DNA from 3 places in the Arthrobacter sulfonylureivorans genome. Region 1 is predicted to be linked to each of the others. Evidence: riboswitches for the same ligand, from Rfam matches in the RefSeq annotation. Region 1 holds a riboswitch; each other region holds the start of a gene.

Region 1 (6,074 bases):
GAGTCCGGCGGTGGCGCGCAGCAGGGTGGACTTGCCGCAGCCGGACGGGCCCAGGATGGCCAGCACTTCGCCGGGGCGTACGTCGAAGTTCACGTCACGCAGCACGGTGTGGGCGTTCTCGCCGGCGCCGAAGGTGCGGTTCAGGCCGCGGAAGGAAACCGCGAGGGCCGAGCCGGAACCGGAAGCGGGTGCAGCGGAAGCGGGAGCCACGTCGCGGGACGACGACAGTACTGCAGTCATGGGATCACTCCATCGATCCTGGCAGTAGCACCCTACGGTTCAAGCCGTTCGTCCGGCTTCCGCCGGCCGTACCCGTGGCTTGTCACCTCGTTATCACCGGCAGTCTGGGATGGCTTCCGGTGACCAGGGTTGCTGCGGCGTCGTCGATCCAGGTCTCTCGGCCGCTCGGGATGGTCAAGACTAACTAAACGGCACTCCCGGCATCCGCGGCAAACGGCCCGTAATAAAGCGGCGTAACAAACCGCGGCACAAAGATCGGCTCACGCCGGTTGCCCGAGCGCGCAAATCCGTAGACGCTGGTCTGTGCCGATGGCAGGATGGCCGCATGAAAATCAACCGTCACATCATCGTGTTCGACGCCGCCGACCTGGACGCGGAGAGCAGCTTCTGGGCAGGCATGCTGGACGGGACGGTCAAGGCCGAGGATGACTGGCATACCGTTTCCGTGGCTGGCGAGCCGCAACTGGCGGTCCAGTTGGCGCCCGACCACACCTCGCCGGAATGGCCCGACGGCGCGCCGCAGCAGATCCATCTGGACCTCTACATCGATGACTTGGCCAAGGCCCATGAATTGGCAACGTCACTCGGCGCCAAGCTGCTGAAACCCGCCGACGACGCCGCGGCCGACTCGGGATTCCAGGTCTACGCGGACCCCGCCGGCCACCCGTTCTGCTTCTGCTGGGGCGCCGGTTGACCACACGCGCTGAGCTCATCACCGGGATGGGGAGCGCGGCAGATAACGCCTTTAAACCGCCGTTAGGACGTTAGCTCATTCCTCGTTTCTGGCAGCTGGGTGGGGGGAGCCGCGGGCGAAGGTACCGGTAGCGGGAACTCATGGGTAGGGTGGCGCCATGGCACACCAGAATGATCCCGAAGTCGTCAGCCGGCTGCTGAGCACGCCCGGCCGCTGGGCCGTCGTCGGCCTGTCCACGAACCCGCACCGGGTCGCCATGCGCATCTCCCGATACCTGATGGACCAGCTGGACATGGAGGTGGTCCCGGTCAACCTGCAGGGCGACGACGTCCACGGCCTGACCGGCTACCGGAAGCTTGCGGGCATTCCGGGCCAGATCGACGTGGTGGATTGCTTCGTCAACTCCCAGAAGGTCGGCCCGGTGGTGGACCAGGCCATTGAGGTGGGCGCGAAGGCGGTCTGGCTTCAGCTGGGCGTCGTCGACGAAGCCGCCGCGGAACGGGCCAAGGCCGCCGGACTCGACGTCGTGATGGACACCTGCCCGGCCATCGAAGCCCCGCGCTTCGGCCTATAAGCCGCGCTGCAGCGTAGGCATCAGGCGGATCGGCAGGCCAGGGCGACCGTGTCAGATCACAGCGGTTTTCGCTCACGCCGAACGGAGATGCCGCCGTGCAAGAGGAAAGCCCGCCGATGGGGGACCGGCGGGCTTTCAATTGTCGATACTAGGCGAACAGTTTTCAGCCATCGAATGGAGGAACTGGTCCTCATGCTTTGATCTCCCAGGCTCTCGGCCCGGAGCCCCGGGAGGTGAAAGGCGCGGGGCTCGCGTGGCGGTTATCCGCTAGTCCAGCCGATCTTCCCTCTTGCCCAGGTTGCAGCCTGGTCAGGCAACCTGGAGCGAACTGCCTCCGCTAACAACCGGTAAGTTCTTCTGACCTGGTCGGAACCGATCGAGGCCGGCGCAGCGGCGTCGTCATTATGAGGGGCCGTAACATTCGGCAGCGGAACGTCATGGCCCGTCACATGCTTCACAGCGCCGGATCGCGCCCGGCAGACTTTCCCCAAGATCAAGAGTCCCAACGACAAGCTCTGGCTGGTTGGGCGGCAACCCTCTTCCGTAGCGGGGTGCCCCAGATGAGGATCCGGCCGCGCACAGATCGGTGCCCGGCAAGTACGGCCCCCGCCAGGCTGCGTCGTCGACCGTAATGGTTGCTGCGCGCCGCAGGCAGGCGGGAGCCCCTGCATGAGGAGGCGCCATGGCCGCCGTCGTTATTGAAGAAAACCAGCAGACCCGCCGTTCGCCCTGGACCGGACACGCCAGCCGCGAAGAACTCGCCCACTGGCAGCAGATCACCGAGGGCGTGGCCGCCGTGCTGAGCGCGGACGTGCTGGAGCGGGACCGCCGCAACGCGGACCCGCAGGCCGAAGTGGAGCTGCTGCGCAGTTCCGGCCTGTTCAACCTGATCATCCCCACCGCGTGGGGCGGCGGGGGCGGCCACTGGGAAAGCGCGCTGCACGCCGTTCGCATCCTGGCCCGCACCGATGCTTCGATCGCGCAGATCCTGGCCTACCACTACGCCAATCTCGGCGCCGTGGTGTTCTACGGCGACGCGCAGGTCCAGGAACGCCTGCTCCGCCGCTCGGCCCAAAGCGGCTGGTCCTGGGGCGACTCGGTCAACCCGGTGGACCCGAATCTGGAACTGGTCCCCGCCGGCGATGGCTACCGGCTGGACGGCGTCAAGCACTTCTCCACCGGAGCGTCCGTGGGCGACGCGATCCTAGTCAACGCCGCGGTCACGGCCGGACCCGACCAGGGCAAGTTCCTGGCGCTGGCGCTGGAACATGACCGCGCCGGGATCTCCTTCCTCGGCGACTGGGACGCGCTGGGCCAGCGCCTCTCCGCGAGCGGCTCCGTGAAGTACGACGGCGTGGCGGTCACCTCCACTGACATCATCGGCGAGGTGGGGGAGGAGCCCTTTTCCAGCCTGGTGACGCCGTACATCCAGTTGGCGTTCGGCAACCTCTACTTGGGCATCGCGCAGGGTGCACTGGAACGCGGGCGCCAGATCACCCTGGCGCGCAAGAACTCCTGGTTCCTCAGCAGCGCCGAAACCTACGCCCAGGATCCGCTGACCCAGCGGGTCTACGGGGAACTGGCGTCCCGCGTGGCAGCCGTGGAGGCCTTGGCGGACCGGACGAACGAACGCTTCGACGCCGCCATCGCCGACGGTGGGCAGCTGACGGTCGAAGCACGCGCCGACATCGAGATCGAGATCGCCCGGCTCAAGGTCGTCTCCACCGAGGTGGGCGTGGAGGTGGCCAACCGCATCTTCGAGGTGACCGGTTCCTCCTCCGCGAAAACCGAGGTGGGGCTGGACATCTTCTGGCGCAATGTCCGCACGCACACGCTGCACGACCCGGTGGACTACAAGAAGGTGGAGGTTGGCGCCCACTTCCTGCTGGGTGAAGTCCAGCCGATCTCGCTCTACACCTGATCCGTGCCGGGGCCCGCCCCGCGCAGCGCCCGTCCCGCGCAGCGCCCGTCCCGCGCAGCGCCCCCCCCCGCGAAGAACGCGTCACGCAAACGCATCACGCAAGACCCCTTCCGTGCAGAGCCCGGTCTGCGCGGCATCACCACCCGTCCCACCTCGGCCGTGCACGGCCGAGACCTCCAGGAGCACCACCATGACCGAAACCCTTGACCACGCAACCACTTCCCTCCACCCGACGCCGGCCTTCGAAGTGGCCGCCGCCAAGTACCGTCCGATCTTTCAGCGCATCGCCGCAGGAGCACTGGACCGTGAACTGGCCCGCGAGCTGCCGTTTGAGCAGATCGGTTGGCTGAAGGACGCCGGCTTTGGCGCCGCCCGGATCCCCGCCGAGCTCGGCGGCGACGGGTTGGGCTGGGAGGAGTTCACCGAACTGCTGATCCAGCTGGCCGCCGCGGACAGCAATATTCCGCAGGCGCTGCGCTCGCACATAGCCCTGGTGGAGGAGAACCTGTACCACCACGGCCGCAGCGGCGACCGCAGCAACTGGCTGCAGCGCTTCGCGTCCGGTGAGCTGGCCGGCAACGCGTGGACCGAACCGGGTGCCGGCGGAACCGCCACGGTGCTCTCCGAATCCGGCGGCAAGCTGGTGCTGAACGGGCGCAAGTTCTACACCACGGGCACCATCTTCGCCGACTGGATCGATGTCACCGCCAAGCGGCCCGACGGCTCGGACGTCTCGGTGATCATCTCCACCAAGACAGCCGGCGTGGAAACCTATGACGACTGGGACGGCTTCGGCCAGCGGCTGACCGGCAGCGGCACCACGGTGTTTACCGACGCCGAGGTGGACCCGGCGAATGTGTCAGCGTTCGCCGACCGCTTCCCGTACCAGACGGCGCTCTACCAGCACATCCTGCTGGTGGCCCTGGCCGGCATCGCGCAGGCGGTCACCACCGACGCGGCCACGAACGTGCGGGAACGCAAGCGGGTGTTTGGCCACGGCAACGCGCCGCTGGTCCGGCACGACGCGCAGATCCTGCAGGTGGTCGGCGGTATCAGCGCCAAGGCCTACGCCGCCAGGGCAACCACCCTGAGCGTGGCGCGCAGCCTGGATCGGGTGTTCGCCTCCCGGCAGGAAGGCGCCGACGCCGAGAAGGCGGCCAACATCGCCGTCGAACTGGAATCCGGCCAGGCCCAGATTGTGCTCAGCACGCTGGTGCCGCAGGCAGCCGGCGAACTGTTCAACACGCTCGGCGCCTCCTCCACCAGCACCGGCAAGTCGCTGGACCGGCACTGGCGCAATGCCCGCACCGTCGCCACGCACAACCCGTTCATCTACAAGTCCCGGATCGTGGGCGATTGGGAAGTCAACGCCACCGAACCCCCGTTCGTCTGGACGATCGGCGAGGCCAACGCCGACGCCGCGCGCCAGCCACACAGCCCCGCCGCCCCTTCCGCGGCAGTCTAAGAAGAAGGCCAGCCATGTCTGTTTCCAACCCCCAAACCCTCGCGGCCCCGCAGGCCGCACCCGCAGGCTCGCCCGACGCTGGAACCGCGCCGCGGCTCTCCGGCCGGCTCGGCGTCGCTAGCATCGTGCTGATCGTAGTGGCCGCCGCTTCGCCCCTGGGCGTCATCGGCGGAACGGTTCCGCTGGCCATCGCCAGCGGCAACGGCGCCGGTCTCCCGTTCATCTACCTGCTGGCCACCGCAATCCTGCTGTTGTTCGCCGTCGGTTTCACCACCATGACGCCGCACGTGCCGTCGGCCGGCGCGTTCTACAGCTACGTGGACAAGGGCCTGGGCCGCCGCGCCGGACTGGGCGCGGCCTTCGTTGCCTTGCTCTCCTACCTCGCGCTGGAAGCCGGTGTTTACGGGCTCTTCGCCCCGGCCGTCGACGAGGTGGTCCGCGCCTACGGTGGTCCCGCGCTGCCCTGGTGGGTGTGGGCCGCCGCCGCGCTGGTTGCCGTGGCGTGGCTGGGGCACCGCAACATCGAGTTGTCCGGCAAGGTGCTGGCCGTGCTGCTGGTGGCCGAAGTGCTGATTGTGCTGGTCCTGGATGCGGCCATCGTCTTTGGCGGCGGCGGGTCCGAGGGCCTCTCCGCCGGGTTCATTACCCCGTCCACCGTGCTGTCCGGGGCGCCCGGGATCGCGCTGCTGTTCGCCATCCTGAGTTTCATCGGCTTCGAAGCCACCGCCGTTTTCCGGGACGAGGCCCGCGACCCGGACAAGACGATCCCGCGCGCCACCTACGTGGCCCTCCTAGTGGTGGGCGGTTTCTATGCGCTCTCCAGCTGGCTGCTGATCAGCGTCTGGGGTGACAACGGGATTGTGCAGAAGGCCACGGACGCACCCGGGACCCTGCTGTCCGAGACCACCGCGCTCTACCTGGGCACGGCCGGCAGCCACATTGTCCAGGTCCTGCTCGCCAGCAGCCTGTTCGCGTGCATCCTGTCCTTCCACAACATCAGCTCCCGCTATTTCTTCCAGCTGTCGAGGAAGGGAATCTTTCCGCCCAAGCTGGCCAGCACCCACGCGAAGCACCGCTCTCCGCACCGGGCCTCGGGAGCGGCCACGGCCGTGGTGGCCCTGTTCCTGCTGGTCGCGGTGGTGGCCGGGTGGGATCCGATCGTGCAGTTCTACACCTGGTT
Region 2 (6,074 bases), 1.1 Mb from region 1:
GTGATCAAACTGCAATGCTCAGTCGTCCGCGCCTCAGTCGCCACAGCCCTCGTCAAGATCCGGACACCCGCACTGGCAGTAGCAGCGGTCAGGCCTGCGGTCAGGCGTGCGGGAAAAACGCCTGGGTGAGGTCGTCGTGCAGCTGGTGGACGTCGGTCAGGAAACCGTCGTGGCCCAGCGGCGTTTCGATAGTGTGCACCTTGACCGATCCGGGCAGCGCTTCGGCCAACTGGCGCGACTGTTCCGGGAAGTACAGACGGTCGGAATCCACCGCCGCGATGAAGAATTCCGTCTCCTCGAGGCCGCCCAGGGACTGCTCCAGCGAGCCGCGGCCGCGGGAAATATCGTGGCTGACCAGGGCCTCGGTGAGCAGAATGTAGCTGTTGGCGTCGAAGCGGGAAACCAGCTTCTCCGCCTGGTAGTCCAGATAGCTTTCCACCGCATAGCGGCCTCGGGCCGACGGCGTGATGCCCCCGAACGGCTGCTCCTCCGCCTGCGCCGAGCGGCCGAACCGGTACTCCAGTTCCGGCTCCGAACGGTAGTTGATGTGCGCGATCCGCCGGGCGATGCCCAGTCCGGCTTCGGGGGCGGGACCGCCGTAGTAGTCGCCGCCGGCAAAGTGGGGATCCAGCCGGATGGCCGCGACCTGCGCCTGGGCAAACGCGATCTGTTCGGCGGTGCTGGCTGCCCCGCACGCCATCACAGCGCACCGTGCCGTGCGCTCGGGGAACGTTGCTGCCCACTCGAGCGCGCGAGCCCCGCCCATCGACCCGCCGAGCACGGCATGCCAGCGGCGGATGCCCAGCGCATCGGCGAGCCGTGCCTCGGCCCGGACTGAATCCCGGATGGTGACGAACGGAAACCGCGACCCCCACGGCGAGCCGTCCGGTGCCGGGGACGCCGGACCGGTGGAGCCGTAGCAGCCGCCAACCATGTTGGCGGCCACTACGAAATAGCGCTCCGTGTCGATGGTGGCACCGGGACCGACCAGGTCGTCCCACCAGCCGTCTTCGTCGGAGGCGCCGCGGGCCACATGCGTGCTGCCGGTCAGGGCGTGCTCGATCAGGACGGCGTTCGATGCATCCGCGTTCAGGGTGCCCCAGGTTTCGTAGCCCAGGACAACCTCGGGCAGATAGCCGCCGGCTTCCAGCTGCAGCGCACCAACAGGCATCCTGCGCAGGACGCCATCCGTCGCCTGATCCACCAGTTCCTGCGGTTGCACGATCGTCACGCTGCGTTCTACCTGCTTGCCTAGTGGTCCGAGCCCTTGGCGGCCCGGAAACCGGCCTCCAAATCGGCGATGATGTCATTGACGTTCTCGATGCCCACGGAGAGCCGGACCAGTCCGTCGGTCACGCCGGCGGTCAGCCGCTCCTCGGCCGAAAGCTGGGCGTGGGTGGTCGACGCCGGGTGGATCACCAGCGAGCGCACGTCGCCGAGGTTGGCCACATGCGAATGCAGTTCGAGGCCGTCCACAAAACGCTTGCCGGCCTCGATGCCTCCCTTGATCTCGAACGACACGATGGCACCAGTGCCCTTCGGACCGTACTTGCGGCCGCGGTCGTACCACGGGCTCGACGGCAGGCCGAGGTACGCAACGGAAGCAACGTCGTCGTGCGCTTCGAGGAACTCCGCCACCTTCTGCGCGTTGGCCACGTGGCGCTCCACCCGCAGGCTCAGCGTCTCCAGCCCTTGGGCGATCAGGAAGGCGTTGAACGGGGAGATGGCCGACCCCAGGTCGCGCAGCAGCTGCACGCGGGCCTTGAGGATGTAGGCCAGATTGGCGCCGAGCGCACTTCCGACGCCCAGGTCGCGGGCGAAGACCAGCCCGTTGTAGGTCTCGTCCGGCGTGTTAAAGCCCGGGAACTTCTCCGGATCGGCAGCGAAGTCGAAGGTGCCGGCATCCACGATCACGCCGCCGATGGCCGTTCCGTGGCCGCCCAGGTACTTGGTGGCCGAATGGAGCACGATGTCTGCGCCCCACTCGATCGGGCGGATCAGGTACGGGGTGGCCAGCGTGTTGTCCACGATCAGCGGCACGCCGTTCTCATGGGCGATGCTGCTGACGGCTTCAAGGTCCAGCACGTCCTGGCGCGGATTGGAGACCACCTCGCCGAAGAACGCCTTGGTGTTCGGCTGCACCGCGTCGCGCCACTGCTGCAGGTTGTCCGGATCCTCGACGAACGTCACTTCGATGCCGAACTTGGGCAGCGTGGTGCGCAGCAGGTTGTACGTGCCGCCATACAGGCTGGGGCTGGCCACAATATGGTCGCCGGCCTCGGCCAGGTTCAGGATGGAGAACGTGGACGCGGCCTGGCCGGAGGCCAGCAGCAGCGCGCCGACGCCGCCTTCCAGACTGGCGACCCGGGCTTCGACGGCCTCGCTGGTCGGGTTGCCGATCCGCGTGTAAATGGGAGCCAGTTCGGACAGGGCGAAGCGGTCCGCGGCGCTCTGGGCGCTGGGGAACACAAACGAGGTGGTCTGGTAGATCGGCAGTGCACGGGCGCCGGTGGCGGCATCCGGCTCCTGGCCTGCGTGGATCTGACGGGTTTCAAAGGACCAGTCTGCATTGGACATGGTGCAACTCCTTCAAGGGAAGGGGTCATCCGGGATCCGGCCGTGCCGGCATGTCTATCCCGGGTGTGACCCGCGCTTGCGCACCGCCTGGTGGCGGCTGCCTGGTCTTCACCCGGGGCACCCCACCGCGGTTGGAGGGTTGCCGGCCAGCAAACCGGGGTTTCACGCTGGCACTCATGACCTGGGTCCAGTCTCGGCGGAGAGCCCGCGCGGCCGCAACAATATGACACCTTATGACCGCCCGCGGGGCCACACTCCTGCCTCGGCAGGGACGCCGATACGTCCTTGGCTGTCAAGGGTCACCGTGAACAACCACCGCGAAAGCTCAGTGACTTAGGTCACCCTAAGTCGAGAGAGGGTTCACAAAGTGCCAAGATATGCCTATGCGCTTCGACCACGTTTCTTATGCTGTTGAGCCCGACGGTCTGGCTGCCACCTCAGAGCGGATCTCCAAAGCTTTGGGTATCGAGGCAGTCAAGGGCGGGGTGCACCCCCGCTTCGGCACCCGCAATATGATCTTCCCTCTGACCGACCACCATTACCTGGAAGTGGTGGAGGTCCTGGACCACCCCGCGTCCAACAAAGCCCCCTTCGGCCAGGCCGTGCGTGCCCGCTCCGAAGCCGGCGGCGGCTGGATGGGCTGGTGCGTCGAGGTGGACGATCTGACCCCGTTCGAGGAGCGACTGGGCCGTCATGCAGTTCCCGGAAACCGCAAGTTCCCGGACGGGCAGGAATTGAGCTGGCAGCAGATCGGCATCAAGGGCCTGATCGCCGACCCGCAGGTTCCCTACATGCTGCGCTGGGATGACGGCACCGAGGCGCTTCACCCGTCCAACGCCCGCCCGGCAACCGTCAAGCTGATCGGCCTGACCATTGCCGGTTCCTCGGAACGCGTGGCTGACTGGCTGGGCACCCCGGTGGATGACCTTCTCGATGACGTCAAGGTCGCTTGGACCGCACCGAACGGCACACCGGGCGTCATGTCGGTCCGCTTTGAAACCGCGAACGGCATCGTCGAACTCTAAGGTCCCGGTCTCGTCTGGCACGGTACCAAGGCTCGCGTTTTCCGCGGGGGCTCCCGTTCCGGCTTCTTGCTCCCACCCACGGTGGCGCAAGAGGCGGAACGGGAGCCTTTTGCATGTCCGGGGCAGCCCTTTGGCAGCCCGCTCGAAGTGCTGGCTTAGGTACCGATGCCGATGGCCGGGCCTACCAGCGCGTAGCCAACGAAGCCGGCAATATCCAACAGTGCGTGCGCAACCACCAGCGGCATCACCCGCTTGACCTTCGTATAGACATAGCCGAATACCAGGCCCATGAGGAAGTTCCCGATACCCGGCCCAATCCCCTGGTACAGGTGGTAGGTTCCGCGCAGGGCTGCGCTGACGAAGATCGTGGTCCAGATCCCCCACCCGAACTTGGCGAACCGGTTGAACAGGTACCCCACCATGACAACTTCTTCGAGGATGGCGTGGCGCAGCGCTGAGAGCACCAGCACCGGCACGGTCCACCAGTATTCGTCCAAGGCCGCGGGGACGATCGCGGTGGTGATCCCCAGCGCCCGTCCGGCGGCATAGACGGCCAGCGTGCCCGCACCCATCGCCAGCGCCAGCAGGAAGCCCAAACCGAAGTCCACCCGGGGCCGGGAGAAGGTGAACCCGATCGAGCGGAAGGCCGACTGGCCCGCCGAGGTCAGCAGGAACAGCACCAGGGCCACCGGCACCAGCGCGAAGATGATGCCGAGCATCTGGTACACAAAATCGAAGACTTCCCGCTGGTTCAGCACCGGGTTCAGCGTGGTCGTTTGCGAGGCCAGCGGAGCACGCGTCATCTTCTCCAGCAGGTTCACCACCGCGTAGACCGCTGATTGTCCCAGCGAGAGCCCGAGCACAATGAGCACCTCGGCCCGGTAGTACCCCAGCGTCCGCGGTGTGCTCGCGGTCACGACCTTCTGCTTGTCCATAGCCTCCATCTTGTCAAGGGAACCGGGGTCAGCGATATCGGGAAGGGATCCGTGTTCCGCCCTCCCCCGGCTTCGCATCGGCTTCCGTTGCGGCTGGCGGCTTTCCCTCCCTACAAGTCCAGCAGCAGACGCTTGCCCTTGCACCGGGAGATGCAGATCATCATGGTGTCTCCGGCCGCACGTTCGTCGTCGGACAGCAGCGAGTCCCGGTGGTCTATCTCGCCGCCCAATACCGACGTTTCACAGGTACCGCAGATTCCCTCCCGGCAGGAGTTCAACGGGTTGAACCCGACCGCTTCGAGCGCCTGCAGGATGGTTTCATCCGGACCAACTGGGATCTCTGTCCCGTCTGTCAGCTCGACAGTGAAGGCCGAATCTTCACCCTGGGTTCTTTCCTGAACGTCGCCGGAGGCGGCGAAGCGCTCACAGTGGAAACGTGCCGGGTCCTCCCAGCCATCCGCCAATGCCTGAATGACATTGAGCAGCGGCCCTGGGCCGCAGGCGTAGACATGGGATCCGGCGGGCGGGTCCGCCAGCAGTTCGGCCAGCGGATAGAAGCCGCTTTCGTCGTCTGCGTGGATGTGAACATCTCCATCAAGCGCCTGGATCTCCTCGAGGAACGCCATCGAAGTGCGGCTCCGCCCCAAGTAAACCAAGCGCCAGGGCACTCCAAGCGCTGCGGCCTCGCGGATCATCGGCAGCACCGGGGTGATGCCGATGCCGCCGGCGATGAAGACATAGCTGGCCGCAGGTTCCAGAACGAAGTTATTCCGCGGGCCGCGCACCTGGATCTTGGTCCCCGGCCTCAGCAGGTCGTGCACGTACGCCGAGCCGCCGCGGCCCTCCGGCTCGCGCAGGATGCCCAACCGCCAGGCCGAGCGGTCCGCGCGCTCCGAACAGAGCGAGTACTGGCGCAGGAGCCCATTGGGCAGGAGCACGTCGATATGCGAGCCGGCGTCCCACTCCGGCAGCTCCTCCCCCAGCGGGTGCTCGAGCTCCAACGAGACAACGTTGCTGGATTCGCGCTGGATCGAGCGGACCTCGACGTCGAAAAATTCTTCAGTCATGATTCACCCTTTGCCAAGTCAGGCCGCGGCCGGTTCGGAGAGCACGGAGGCAAGGAAGGCCTTGGTGCGTTCGTTCTGCGGGTTGGTGATGACCTCACGGGCCGGTCCCTGCTCCACCACATAGCCGTCCGCCATAAAGACCACCCGGTCCGCGACGTCGCGGGCAAAGTGCATCTCGTGGGTCACCACCACCATTGTCATGCCGGAGTTGGCCAGGTCCTTCATGACCTTCAGGACCTCACCCACCAACTCCGGGTCCAGGGCGGAGGTCGGCTCGTCAAAGAGCATCAGCTGCGGCTCCATGCACAGGGCGCGGGCGATGGCCACCCGCTGTTGCTGGCCGCCGGAGAGCTGGCGCGGATAGGCCTCGGCTTTTTCCGCCAGTCCTACTTTCTCCAGCAGGGCCATGGCCCGGGCCATGGCAGTGGCCTTCTTCTCCTTGCGGACCAGTCTGGGTGCTTCGATCAGGT
Region 3 (6,074 bases), 700 kb from region 1:
CGCTGGTGGCCTCCCGGAAGGACTCGCGGACTGCCGAGGCCCACATCCATCCGCTCATCGCACCTCCAGCAACAAAGAGGACAATGCCCCATACGGTCAGGCCGGCAGCTGGCGGGAAGTAGCGGTAGCTCATGCTTCCCACTATCGGCAACCCGCCCCGGTTACGTCGGTCCCCACTACGTATTCTTGACCACACTCCTCAGCCGCCGATCCCGCCAAATCCGCGCCAGAGCTGCTGAATCGCGAAAGAAGTTACACGGCACGCCGCTTGAAAATTCATCTGATGTCCATTGGAATGGCAGAATGTAAACCTCCATGCACCGTTCCGCATGGCACCACGTTCCGGCCGGAAGCTACCCATCCCGCACTTTCTCCTCTGCGGCGGCCTCCGGTCACGAAAGGCAGAACCATGGCCACGACTTTGGCTACCAAGTCTTTGACGGCACAGACGGCCTCCGAGGCCCACGACCTCCTCAATGCTGCGGTGGAAGAATTGCAATCAATCGCAGCCATCGACGGCGATTGCGGCATTCTGGTCACCCGCACCGGACCCGGGCAGTTCACTGTGGAACTGAGCGACGACGTGCCCTACGGCATCACCCAGGAATCCGACCTCGACTAGGACCCGCCACGCCGGCTGGGCCCACCAGCACGGGCCGCCGCGGGCCTTGACTCCCGAATCTAGGCTGCTAACCCGTCGGCAAGCAGGACCACCTTGCCGAAGCTTTCCCTCGCCTCCAGCGCACGGTGCGCCTCGGCTGCCTGCGACAGCGGGAAGCCGGTGTCCGTCAGCGGGGTCCGTGTGCCGTCCGCCGCGCGTTCCAGCGCTTCCGCCTCCAGCGAGCGCAGCCCTCCTACGCGCGCTGTGAGGGCCGGCCCCAACACCGTGACCGCCGTCTTCCCCTCGTGCCGGTACGTGTTTTCCTCACCCGACGACCAGCCGAACACCAGTTGGGTTCCGCCATCGGCCAGCAGCTCAAAGGCGATCCGCCCCACCTCTCCGCCCACGCCGTCGTACACCACGGTGGGGCGGCCGAGTTTCCGCAGTTGCTGCTGCCAGCCCCGGACACGGTAATCAATAACGACGCCGGCGCCCGCCTTCAGCGCATGGGCCGCCTTCGCCGGCCCGCCGGCAAGTCCGATCACGGTGGCCCCGGCGTTCCGCGCCGCTTGAACCAACAGGATGCCCAGCCCGCCGGCGGCCGACGGAATCAGTACAGTGTCCTCGGCGCTCAGCGTGAGCTGGTCGAGAATGCCGGCGGCGGTCCGGCCGGTGCCGATCGCAGCGACCGCGGCGTCAAAGCCCAGGCCCGCGGTCAGCTCATGCAGGGAGTCCACTGCCGCCAGCGCCTGGTCAGCGTAGCCGCCGCTGGCCATGCCCAGATGAACGGCCACCCGCTTGCCCAGCCACTGCGCGTCCACCCCTGGCCCCACCCGGTCCACCACACCGGCCACTTCCCGGCCCGGGACCATCGGCAGCTCCGGCCGGGGCATCGCACCGAAGTTGGTGCCGCTGCGGATGCTGGTATCGAGCAAGTGCACACCGCTGGCGCTGACGGCAATGCGCACCTCACCGGCATGGGGAGCAAGATCCGGAAGCTCCTCGTAGACCAAAACCTCGGGGCCGCCGAATTCGCGCTGGACTATTGCGTGCATAGTTTCTCCTTGGGTCTGCAGTCCGCAACTACGGGATTTCCCCAGTGGACAACCTCAACTAGGCTTCAGGTCAAGAGGATGGAGGGCGACCATCACCATGCCCGCGGCAAACTTAAAGGAACTGACCCCCGGCGAGCTGTCCGAGCGCAGCGGGGCTGCCGTTTCCGCACTTCATTTTTATGAACGGGAAGGGCTGATCAGCAGCCGTCGCACGTCCGGAAACCAGCGGCGCTATCCGCGGCACATGCTGCGCCGAGTCGCGTTCATCCGGGTCTCGCAGCAGGTGGGCATTCCGCTGCGGGAGATCAAGGCGGCGCTGGACTCGCTGCCACAGGACAGGGCGCCCACCAAGGCCAACTGGGCGAGGCTGTCTGCGGGATGGCGGGATCATCTGGACGCGCGGATCGATGAACTGCAGCGGTTGCGCGACGATCTCACCGGCTGCATCGGCTGTGGCTGCCTCTCCTTACGAACCTGCACGCTCAACAATCCGGCCGACCGGCTGGGGCAAAACGGCCCGGGAGCGCGCCGGCTGTTGCCGAAGGGTCCGCTGGTTGGTCCTGCGGACGACCCCGAAGCCAGCACTATTGGCCAGCCCTTTGGTTGACCCGGGGGCCGGCCCTACCGCCTCCCGGACCGCCTGGCTGCAATAGCCATGCCGGCCAGCGCTCCGGCGCCGATCAGCAGCACCACAGACATTACGATCAGCGGCGGCATCATGTCCAGCCCCATGATGGACGGCATCACGGTCAGACTGACGGCGAAGAGGGCGACGACGGCGGCAGCGAGCCAGAGGGCAACGGCACGGGGGTTGGATCCTTCCACGCCCTCCACTGTATCGGCGTATCGCTCCATCACTCCGGCTTTGTGACGGCGGCCGGACCCCGCCGAATAATGCCCCGGGCTGTCCCGGTGGGATAATTTCGCCCATGGCTCCAGCAATCGCATACCAAGGTGAACCCGGCTCGAACTCGCATATGGCGTGCCTTGCGGTCCGGCCCGGCTGGGACGCGGTGCCGTGCGCCAGCTTTGAAGACGCCTTCGCCGCCGTCACAAGCGGGGAGGCCGAACTGGCCATGATCCCCATTGACAACTCGATCGCCGGCCGGGTGGCGGACATCCATGCCCTGCTGCCCAGGACCACGCTGCAGATCGTGGAGGAATTCTTCCTGCCCATCCGCTTCAGTCTGCTGGGCATTCCGGGGGCCACGGTGGAACAGGCCCGTGAAGTGCACAGCCACATCCATGCGTTGGGACAGTGCCGCAAGCTGATCCGCCGCTTGGGGCTGACGCCGGTCATCGCGGGTGATACCGCCGGCTCCGCCCGTGAGGTAGCCGAATGGAACGATCCGACCAAGGTCTCGCTCGCGCCCCCCATGGCCGCAGAACTTTATGGCTTGGAAGTCTTCGCCGAGAAAGTGGAAGACGATCCAACGAACACCACCCGGTTCGTGGTGCTGGCCGACCGTCGGCCCGTGCCCAGCCGCGAGGAGCTGCCCGGTCCCGCGGTGACCAGCTTTGTCTTCCGGGTGCGGAACGTTCCCTCGGCGCTCTACAAGGCACTCGGCGGCTTCGCGACCAACGGCATCAATATGACCCGGCTGGAGAGCTACATGGTCGGCGGCGAATTCGCGGCCACCATGTTCATGGTGGACGTCGAAGGCCATCCGGAGGACCAGTCAATGGTCCATGCCTTCGAGGAACTGGAATTTTTCACCACCGAAATCCGGATTCTGGGCGTCTATCCCGCGCATCCGTTCCGGCTGCACCGCGACGCGGAACAGCCGGTCGACGCCTAAGGCAGCGGAGCCCCGTGCCGATGCCTGGCACGCGGAGTTCTTGACGGAGTTCTTAACGAACTGTTACCCGCGTTTGACCGGGGCCACGTCCCGCTCTTACCTTGGAAATGAATCACGAGCGCCAACTTCACAGCCCTGGCTAGTTGGCCGGCAACCCTCTACCGTAGCGGGGTGCTCCAGGTGATGATTCGGCCCGCCGGGTTTGTCGGCAGGCAAGTACGCGTATCCTCCGGCAGCAGCGGATGCGCCTGAGTCCCAAGGATGGCCATGTCCCTGCACAACGACTTGACCCCGAACACCCTGCGCTCCGCCTTCGGGCGCTTTCCCTCCGGAATCGCAGCGCTCTGCGCCGTCATCGACGGCAAGCCGCAAGGCATCGTCGCCTCCTCCTTCACCGTGGGCGTTTCGCTGGAGCCGCCGCTGGTGATGTTCGCTGTCCAGAACACCTCCCGGACCTGGCCGCTGGTCCGGCACGCCGGCCGGATCGGTGTTTCGGTGCTGGGCACGGAGCACGACGGCGTCTGCCGCCAGATTGCTTCCAAGAACGGCGACCGCTTCGCCGGGCTGAGCCTGCACCGCACCGACCAGGACGCGCTATTCCTCAACGACGCAGCGTTGTGGCTGGATTGCTCAGTGCATCAGGAGTTCCCGGCCGGTGACCATCAGGTGGTGCTGCTGGAGGTACACGGACTGAGCACGCACGACGGCGCCCACGATCCGCTGGTCTTCCACGACTCCGCGTTCCGCCGGCTGGTACAGCCCGCGTTCGTCTAGGGCAGCGTTCGTTTAGGGCAGCGGGCGCCCTCGGGCCGCCACCCACAGCGCGTACCATTCCTGCCGGGTCATTGCGGCGCCGATCTCCTCGGCCTGGGCGCAGGCCTTGATCCGATCCGCATTGCTGGTTCCAACGACCGGCCGGATCTGGGCCGGATGGCGCAGCAGCCAGCCCAGCACCACCGCTTCCTGCGTGCAGCCCTTGTCCCGGGCCAATTCGGAGACCAGAGCAGCCGTCGCCCCATCCGCGGCTGCCGCACCACCGTCGCCAGCGGTGCCGTCGGCGCCGTCGGCACGCTCCGCCGGCCGGCCGCTGTAGCGGCCCCGCGCCAGCGAGCCCCAGGCCTGCAGCTCCACCGCGTGGGCAGCACAGTACTCCAGGGTGCCGTGCGGGAAGCTGACGGCCGCGCCTTCCGGGTGGTTGACCAGCACGCCTGATTCAAGCCAGTCCCGCCGGTACAGGCTCATTTCCAGTTGGTTCACCGTGAGTGGCTCGTCCAGCGCGGTCTGCAGCCACCGCATCTGCTCGCCGGACATGTTCGAGACACCCAGGCGGCGGACCTTCCCGGCGAGCCTGAGGCCGCTGAACGCCGCGGCAATCTCTTCGGCCGGGGCCAGCGGATCCGGCCGGTGGATCAGCAGCGTGTCCAAGTGATCCGTGTGCAGGCGGCGCAGGCTCTCCTCGGTGCCGGCCACGATCGCCGCGCGGGATGAGTCATACTGGCCGACCAGCCCGGGAACCGGCAGCCGGATGCCGCATTTGCTCTGCAGCTGGATGGTTTGCCGGAGGTCCGGACGCTCGGCCAGCACGCGGCCGAAAGCGGCCTCCGCCTTGCCGTGGGCATAGATGTCGGCGTGGTCGAAAATCCTGATGCCGATGTCCACCGCCGCCTCCACGGCCGTGTGGGCCGCGGCGATGTCGGCTGCCTCCAACGGGCCGCTCCCCCAGCCACCGCCCAAACCCATAGCGCCGAAGATCAGGCGGGATCCGGCGTCGTCCATTGGTGTGTCCCTTCGCTGGGCAGGCTTCCAGCCTACGTCAGCGCCGTGCCGAAAGCCGTGCCGAAATCGGGGGTTGTGCCGCTCCGCGGACGGCAGTACGGTAGCAGTCGCGGGGCGGATAGCGTCCCCAGGCAACCATCATCAGGCCGCCTGCGCCACCCGCACCGCCAGGAAGTTTCACCATGGCAGTTCCTCCCAGCCCGGACCGGGGCCCTCAGCCCTTCGGTCCTTCAACCGCACCGGTTTCCGCACGCACGGATCAGGACCGGGACCATATCCGGGACCGCGCGGCCACCCCGCAGCCGCGGATCATGGTGGTGTTCCTGGGCCTGATGCTCGCCGTCCTGCTGGCCGCGCTGGACCAGACCATCGTGGCGACCGCGCTGCCCACGATCGTCGGGGATTTGAACGGGCTGGAGCACATCTCCTGGGTGATCACCGCCTACATTCTGGCCGCCACCATCGGGCTGCCGATTTATGGCAAGCTCGGCGACCTGTTCGGCCGCAAGAGCATCTTCATCTTCGCGATCGCGGTGTTCCTGGGCGGCTCCATGCTCTCCGGCATGGCCCAGAGCATGCCGCAGCTGATCGCCTTCCGCGCCATCCAGGGGGTTGGCGGCGGCGGGTTGATGATCGGCGCCCAAGCGATCATCGGCGACCTTGTTTCGCCGCGCGAGCGGGGCAAGTACATGGGCCTGATCGGGGCGGCGTTCGGTCTCGCCTCGGTCAGCGGACCGCTGCTGGGCGGGTTCATCACCGACCATTGGAACTGGCGCTGGATCTTCTACATCAACCTGCCGCTGGGGGCCGCGGCGCTGGCCGTCATCTCCACCACCCTGCACC

The links. A riboswitch is a leader RNA that binds a small molecule or an ion and turns the genes downstream of it on or off. The one in region 1 is predicted to bind S-adenosylmethionine.
Region 2: it holds a riboswitch for S-adenosylmethionine, as region 1 does, so the genes downstream of both, MNQ99_RS13040 (bifunctional o-acetylhomoserine/o-acetylserine sulfhydrylase) here and MNQ99_RS18070 (acyl-CoA dehydrogenase family protein) in region 1, are expected to answer to the same signal.
Region 3: it holds a riboswitch for S-adenosylmethionine, as region 1 does, so the genes downstream of both, MNQ99_RS03195 (flavin reductase family protein) here and MNQ99_RS18070 (acyl-CoA dehydrogenase family protein) in region 1, are expected to answer to the same signal.

What each region holds. Positions count from the first base shown of each region.
Region 1 covers NZ_CP093326.1:3,927,804-3,933,877, reverse strand. The annotation lists gene MNQ99_RS18085 (ABC transporter ATP-binding protein) at 1-240, opposite strand, end outside; gene MNQ99_RS18080 (VOC family protein) at 566-934, shown strand; gene MNQ99_RS18075 (CoA-binding protein) at 1,092-1,508, shown strand; SAM riboswitch class IV at 2,000-2,114, shown strand; gene MNQ99_RS18070 (acyl-CoA dehydrogenase family protein) at 2,191-3,429, shown strand; gene MNQ99_RS18065 (acyl-CoA dehydrogenase family protein) at 3,620-4,894, shown strand; gene MNQ99_RS18060 (APC family permease) at 4,909-6,074, shown strand, end outside.
Region 2 covers NZ_CP093326.1:2,812,497-2,818,570, forward strand. The annotation lists gene metX (homoserine O-acetyltransferase MetX) at 101-1,171, opposite strand; gene MNQ99_RS13040 (bifunctional o-acetylhomoserine/o-acetylserine sulfhydrylase) at 1,252-2,577, opposite strand; SAM riboswitch class IV at 2,645-2,759, opposite strand; gene MNQ99_RS13045 (VOC family protein) at 2,961-3,602, shown strand; gene MNQ99_RS13050 (CPBP family intramembrane glutamic endopeptidase) at 3,758-4,537, opposite strand; gene MNQ99_RS13055 (PDR/VanB family oxidoreductase) at 4,648-5,604, opposite strand; gene MNQ99_RS13060 (amino acid ABC transporter ATP-binding protein) at 5,623-6,074, opposite strand, start outside.
Region 3 covers NZ_CP093326.1:656,100-662,173, reverse strand. The annotation lists gene MNQ99_RS03225 (hypothetical protein) at 1-133, opposite strand, end outside; gene MNQ99_RS03220 (hypothetical protein) at 410-622, shown strand; gene MNQ99_RS03215 (zinc-binding dehydrogenase) at 682-1,656, opposite strand; gene soxR (redox-sensitive transcriptional activator SoxR) at 1,754-2,263, shown strand; gene MNQ99_RS03205 (hypothetical protein) at 2,278-2,481, opposite strand; gene MNQ99_RS03200 (prephenate dehydratase) at 2,586-3,455, shown strand; SAM riboswitch class IV at 3,566-3,680, shown strand; gene MNQ99_RS03195 (flavin reductase family protein) at 3,723-4,229, shown strand; gene MNQ99_RS03190 (aldo/keto reductase) at 4,242-5,231, opposite strand; gene MNQ99_RS03185 (MDR family MFS transporter) at 5,414-6,074, shown strand, end outside.